Regions from separate parts of the Billgrantia sp. NRB1 genome, predicted to be linked through region 2. Evidence: riboswitches for the same ligand, from Rfam matches in the RefSeq annotation. Region 2 holds a riboswitch; the other holds the start of a gene.
The links. A riboswitch is a leader RNA that binds a small molecule or an ion and turns the genes downstream of it on or off. The one in region 2 is predicted to bind thiamine pyrophosphate.

Region 1: linked by a shared signal. The riboswitch ahead of ACZIYR_RS15465 (sodium:solute symporter family transporter) and the one ahead of thiC (phosphomethylpyrimidine synthase ThiC) in region 2 are both predicted to bind thiamine pyrophosphate.

Annotation. Positions count from the first base shown of each region.
Region 1 is NZ_CM167783.1:3,413,380-3,416,776, forward strand. Features, by position in the region: gene ACZIYR_RS15465 (sodium:solute symporter family transporter) at 1-1,190, opposite strand, end outside; TPP riboswitch at 1,180-1,297, opposite strand; gene ACZIYR_RS15470 (hypothetical protein) at 1,447-2,124, shown strand; gene ACZIYR_RS15475 (peroxidase-related enzyme) at 2,134-2,721, opposite strand; gene ACZIYR_RS15480 (CoA-acylating methylmalonate-semialdehyde dehydrogenase) at 3,001-3,397, opposite strand, start outside.
Region 2 is NZ_CM167783.1:1,136,092-1,139,488, forward strand. Features, by position in the region: gene thiC (phosphomethylpyrimidine synthase ThiC) at 31-1,920, opposite strand; TPP riboswitch at 2,003-2,114, opposite strand; gene tenA (thiaminase II) at 2,381-3,049, opposite strand; TPP riboswitch at 3,141-3,292, opposite strand; gene ACZIYR_RS05135 (CDP-alcohol phosphatidyltransferase family protein) at 3,359-3,397, opposite strand, start outside.

The DNA of each region.
Region 1 (3,397 bases), 1.9 Mb from region 2:
GCCACCGCCGCCAGCGGCGACATGCGCCGCCACAGGCCCAGCAGCACCGGCAGCAGGATGGCCGCACACAGCAGGTCGGCGATCAGGAAGAGACGCAGCACCGAGAAGCCCTGCAGGGCCACCCACACCACCGGCAGCATCAGCGCCACCGTGGCCAGCCGCGCCGCCCGCACCGAGAGCCCGCGCCGGCCGGAGCTGGCCACCGCCATGGAGGCGATGGCGTTCTGCAGGGTATCGACGCTGGAGGCCACCAGGGTGACCGCCAGCACCAGGGCCGGAACACCCAGCCAGGCCGGCGCGGCGGAGAGCAGCGCGAAGAAGGGAATCGGCGGCTCACCCAAGGGGAGCGCATGCATGGCCGCCAGCATACCCAGGCCGCCGATAGCCATCACCACCAGCAGGGTGCTTGCCCCGCCCAGCAGGGCCCCGCGGGCCAGGGCGCGGTCATCCTCGGCCGCCCACACCCGCTGCCAGTAGCCCTGGTGGAAGAGGTTGGCCGCGGTGACGGCGATCACCAGGGTCAGCGCCACGGAGAGCGCGTTACCGGTAGGAATGGATGGCATCACCGCCCCGGCGGGCATGGGCGGCAGCCACCACCAGGCCACACCGCCCACCACCAGCAGCAAGGCCAGCAGCAGCCAGGCCTGCCAGCGGTCGGTGGCAAGGCTCGCCCGCAGCCCGCCCAGGGTGGTGTAGACCAGGGTGACCACTGCCACCCCGAGGATCACCAGCGCCGGGGACACGTCCGAGAGCAGCGCGGCGATGGCACCGATGGCGGTGAGCTCGGCGGCCAGGAAGATCGCCATGTAGGCCACCGAGACGAAGGAGACCCATCGCCGCACTCCGGCACCGTAGCAGGACTCGGCGAATTCGCCGATACTGCGCCCTTTCGGCAGATGGCGGCGGATCGCCGGGCCGTAGAGCCCCAGCACCAGGAACGGCAACGACGAGCCGATGGCGTAGCCGGCCAGCGCCACCGGCCCCACGAAGGCGCCGATCTCCGGCGGCGCGAAGAGGATCCAGGCCCCCATGCTGGAGGCCAGGAACGACAGCCCGATGGCCTGGGCGCCCTGGGAGTTGCGGGCGGTGACGTAGTCATCGAGCAGGCCGTCGGCCCGGCGGGCCCGCAGGCCCAGGAATGCAAAGCACAAGAGCGCCGCGCCGAGCACGGCAGACGTCAGGTAGGGCATGTCGCGCTTCCTCCGCCGGTATGAACCGGATCAGGTTCCAGGGTCGGCGCTTGGCCCTCTCAGCCCCCAGTGCCGAAGCAGCTGGCGGGACTCCCCTGGCGACAGAATATTCGTGGATTGAGCCCGGTCTATGCCGGAACGTCATCATCGACCCTCAGATGCCGACTGTAAAGCCGTCGTGGCCTTCCATCGGCAGGCGCGAATGCTCATACTGGCGGCCGATGCCCGCCGTCCTGCCCCGACACGAGACACGCCCATGCCCTACCGTGAAGCCAAGGAACACGCCACCTGCCGCCTGCACGCCATCTTTGCCGACCCCTACAGCGCCTTCGAGAATCCGGTCATCGAGCGGCTACTGCATCTGCGGGTCGCCATCCAAGCGCTGGTGCTGGCCCCCATGACGAACGGCAACTTGACGCTGCGAGTCATTCACGGCTGGGAAAACGGCGGCTTCGAGCCCGCCGACCTGAAGCACAGCGATCACCCCATCGGCTCGCTCGGCGACATGCAGCAGGTGGCCGAGCGCTATCGGCAGGCCTTTCAGGCCCAGCAGCCGCTGCCCTACGATGCCGCCTCCCTGCTGGCCGCCCCGCTGGATGAGGCCATCGCACGGGCCGAAGCCGGCGGCCAGTCCCTGGACGAGGAGACCCGCACCATCCCCGCCCGCTGGCCCGCCTTTCCCCAAGGGCTGTACCTCTACACCTTCTTCAAGGTCTACCACCGCCTCATCTATGGCGAGGACGACACCTACCGCTCCATCCACTGCGAGACCCCGGACGGCCCGCGCGAGATCCACGAGTTCCATCTGGAAGAGGGCGAATTCGCCGTGGTTGCGCCCGTCGAGGGAGAAAGCGGCGCGACCGTGCTGGTGCTGCACGAAAGCCAGCTGGCGCCGGCGCTACAGCTGCTCAAGGAAGCGATCGCCAAGGCCTGATCACCCGCACTACCGCTCCCGCGGCACTCGGCCCATCAGGTAGAACTCGTCGTTGGGCGGGGTGCCGGCCAGGGTGACCAGGCGGTTGGACATGCCGAAGAAGGCGGCAATGGCGCCGATGTCCCAGATGTCGTCGAGGGTGAACCCCGCGTCGATCAGGCGGGTCTGCCAGTCATCGGTCAGCTCGCCCACCTCCAGCCCGCTATGAAAGGCAAAATCGAGCATCAGCCGGTGGCGCTCGCTCAGGCCCGCGACCCGATGATTGATGGCCACCTGGTCGGCCAGCAGCGGGTCCTTGCTGTAGATCCGCACCAGGGCGCCATGGGCCACCACGCAGTAGAGGCAGCGATTCTGGGCGCTGGTGGCCACCACGATCATCTCCTTCTCGGCCTTGGTCAGGGTGTCGGATTCCCGCTCCATCAGCGCATCGTGGTAGGCGAAGAAGGCGCGGAACTCCGCCGGCCGGTGGGCCAGCATGAGAAAGACGTTGGGCACGAATCCCGCCTTCTCCTGCACCGCCAGCATGGCGTCGCGGATGTCCTCGGGCAGGTCGTCGATGGATTCGGGTATCGGAAAGCGGCTGATGGGGGCGGTCATGGTGGCTCCTGACTGGACGATTGTTCTTGGAAACTTCCAGTTAACGTCAACGTCACCATGCTGTCCATACGATTTCCGTCTCAGGCGTACCCGAAAGGCATGGCGGCCAGCCTGACCGTTGGCGGCCACCGCAGGGGACCTGCGGCCTCCATCCGTCGAAGCGTCGAACCGCCGGCAGAGCCGGCCTCCCACAGAAAGACTGCCACGGAAGTCATGGACCGAAACGCACGCGGCCCCGCCTCTTGCGAGGCGGGGCCGCGATGCCACCGAGCGGCAGGATCAGCTCAGCGAGATGGTGCTGTTGATGCCGCTGGAGACGTTCTCCGGCTCGAACCAGCGGGCCGTGACGGTCTTGGTCTGGGTCCAGAAGGCGATGGCCTGCTTGCCGTTGGGGCCCAGGTCGCCCAGCTTCGAGCCGCGCGAGCCGGTGAAACTGAAGTAGGCCACCGGCACCGGGATCGGCACGTTGATGCCCACCTGGCCCACGTCGATGTCGGTCTCGAAGCGACGCGCCACCCAGCCGGAGTTGGTGAAGATGGAGGTGCCGTTGCCGTTGGGGTTGGCGTTGATGAACTCGATCGCCTCGTCCAGGGTGTCGACGGTCACCACGCAGAGCACCGGGCCGAAGATCTCCTCGCGATAGATGGTCATCTCCGGCTTGACGTCGGCAAAGACG
Region 2 (3,397 bases):
CGTGACGTTTCCCAGGGTCAGGGGCCGGGATTACACCTCCTTGTAGAGTTCGGCGCCCTCCTGGCGGAACTTCTCGGCCTGCTCTTCCATGCCCTTCATGACCGCTTCCTGGTCGCCGTTAAGCCCTTTCTCGGCGGCGTAGTCGCGAACCTCCTGGCTGATCTTCATGGAGCAGAACTTGGGGCCGCACATGGAGCAGAAGTGGGCGACCTTGGCGGAGTCCTTGGGCAGGGTCTCGTCGTGGTACTCCCGTGCGGTGTCCGGGTCGAGGCCGAGGTTGAACTGGTCCTCCCAGCGGAACTCGAAGCGCGCCTTGGACAGGGCGTTGTCGCGGCGCTGGGCGGCCGGATGGCCTTTCGCGAGATCTGCCGCGTGGGCGGCGATCTTGTAGGTGATGATGCCGGTCTTGACGTCGTCCTTGTTGGGCAGGCCCAGGTGCTCCTTGGGCGTCACGTAGCAGAGCATGGCGCAGCCGTACCAGCCGATCATCGCCGCCCCGATGCCGGAGGTGATGTGGTCGTAGCCGGGGGCGATGTCGGTGACCAGCGGCCCGAGGGTGTAGAAGGGCGCCTCGTCGCAGTACTCGAGCTGCTTGTCCATGTTCTCCTTGACGAGATGCATGGGCACGTGGCCGGGGCCCTCGATCATCACCTGGACGTCGTGCTTCCAGGCGATATGGGTCAGCTCGCCCAGGGTCTTGAGCTCGGCCATCTGCGCCTCGTCGTTGGCGTCGGCCACCGAGCCGGGGCGCAGGCCGTCGCCCAGCGAGAAGGCGACATCGTAGCGCTTGCAGATCTCGCAGATCTCCTCGAAGTGCTCGTAGAGGAAGCTCTCCCGGTGGTGATAGAGGCACCACTTGGCCATGATCGAGCCGCCCCGGGAGACGATGCCGGTGACCCGCTTGGCGGTGAGCGGCACATAGCGCAGCAGTACGCCAGCGTGGATGGTGAAGTAGTCCACGCCCTGCTCGGCCTGCTCGATCAGGGTGTCGCGAAACACCTCCCAGGTGAGGTCTTCGGCTACGCCGTTGACCTTCTCCAGGGCTTGGTAGATGGGCACGGTGCCGATGGGCACCGGGGCGTTGCGGATGATCCACTCCCGGGTCTCGTGGATGTTCTGGCCAGTGGAGAGATCCATGATGGTGTCCGAGCCCCAGCGGATGCCCCAGGTCATCTTGTCGACCTCCTCCTCGATGGAGGAGGTCACTGCCGAGTTGCCTAGGTTGCCGTTGATCTTCACCAGGAAGTTGCGGCCGATGATCATCGGCTCCGACTCCGGGTGGTTGATATTGCAGGGGATGATCGCCCGGCCGGCGGCCACTTCGGCGCGCACGAACTCCGGGGTGATCTCCTCGGGCAGGCGGGCGCCGAAGCCCTGGCCGGGATGCTGGTGGCCCAGAATCCGCTCGACCTCCTCCGAGCCTAGCGCCTGGCGGCGCTGATTTTCCCTGATGGCGATAAACTCCATCTCCGGGGTGATGATGCCCTGGCGGGCGTAGTGGAGCTGGGTGACGTTCTTGCCTTCCTTTGCGCGCCTTGGAGAGCGGCTCAGGTCGAAGCGCAGCTGGGCCAGCGTCGGGTCGTTGGCGCGGCGCTTTCCGTACTCGGAGGTGGGGCCGTCGAGGAACTCGGTGTCGCCGCGCGCCTCGATCCAGGCGCGACGCAGTTCGGGCAGGCCGCGGCGCAGGTCGTTGCTGACCTCGGGGTCGGTGTAGGGGCCGGAGGTGTCGTAGACCAGCAGCGGCGGGTTCTGCTCGTCCTCGCCTGAGGTCTTGGTCGGCGACAGCGAGATCTCGCGGAAGGGCACGCGGATATCCGGGCGCGAACCCTCGACGTAGACCTTGCGCGAGCCGGGCAGCGGCTGGATGGCGGCCTCGTCGACCTGGGCGGTCTCGGCGAGGAAGTGGGCGGTCTTGCTCATGGTTGTTCTCCCTTGGGGTTGTCAGGGTCTTGTCAGGGAGGACAGCTGGGAGGACAGGGGCAGGGGGGCGGCATCTGGGCCCCGCTGCATGTCGCTTGATCCCTACGCTGGTCCTAGCCAGTTCAGGTTCAACGGGATCCATGCTTGCCAGCGCATGATCTCAGCCGTTTTCAACGGCACCCCGTCAAGCGTGGTGGTCGATTGCTCAGGGTTATCGCAGATAGCTCCATCGCTTGGGGCTGATCCGGCAACAAGCCTGAGAAGAGGAGGCGCTGTGAATACCTCCCTGTACGCTACCGACGCCATCCATGGCGTAGGACCTCCTCTCTAGCTTGTCCCCGGCGCCCTTCGCTGTCGCCAACTGCGACAGCCTTGGAACAATTGCTTAGGCAAGTTACATCTTGCCTACCGCGTCTGGCGTGACCAGCACCAGAGCGGGTCTTTCTGTGGGGCCAGACCGTCAGTCGCTGCGATCCAGCCCCATCTGCCAGAAGTCGATCTCGAGCCGCGTGGCATCGCGGAAGATGCGGGTCAGCTCCGCGAAGCGCGCCGGCGTGACGTCGGCCAGGCGGCTGTCGAGCCATTCGCGCTCGGCGCGCATGGCGGCCTGGAACTCCTGGCTCTCGTACATGGCGATCCAGGCGTCATAGGGGTTGGCCTCGCCGCGAACGGTGTCGGGCCGGCCATTCAGCCAGTTGGCGATCTCGCCGTAGCCCACCAGGCAGGGGGCCAGGGCCACGTGCAGGTCGAGCAGGTCGCCGCGGTTGCCGGTGTCCAGCACGTAGCGGGTATAGGCCAGGGTCGCCCGGGCCTCGGGGAGCTCGGCGAGCTCCGCCTCCGTGATGCCCCAGTCGCGGCAGTAGCTCACATGCAGGCCCAGCTCCACGTCGACGATCGCCTTGAGCCCCTCGTGAGCCTGGCGCAGGTCGGAAAGCGTCGGGCTCTTGTAGGCGGCCAGGGCGTAGGCCCGGGCGAAGTGGATCAGGAAGAGGTAGTCCTGCTTCAGGTAGTGGCGAAAGGCGTCTTCGGCCAGGGTGCCGGCGCCCAGGGAGCGCACGAAGTCGTGTTCGATGTAGGCACGCCAGTCGTCGTGGATGGCGTCGGTCAGGTCGTCGAAGCGATAGCCCATGGGCGTCTCCGCTGGTCGGTGACGACCCGGTGAGCGCGCAGCGAAGCGGGTGGGGAAGGCGAGGATCGGGGAGGGCGTCGCGGGACACCCAAACGGACCACGGCCTGATTCCCTACGCCGGTTCATGCCGCCTTCCATGTCAAGGAAGGGCTCACCCGGATCAGGTTCCACGGGATCGGCGCTCGGTGTCTCGACACCCTTCGCCATCTCAGCCGGATCTCACCGGCACCCCGTCAAGCGTGAACGCCAGTCTAGCAGGACGGGCCGGGCTTGCCAGCCCCTGCTGAAGTCATTTTGCGGAAATATTTTTCATTTTTTGTTTCGCCACAGCCAGCGCACGTCGATACC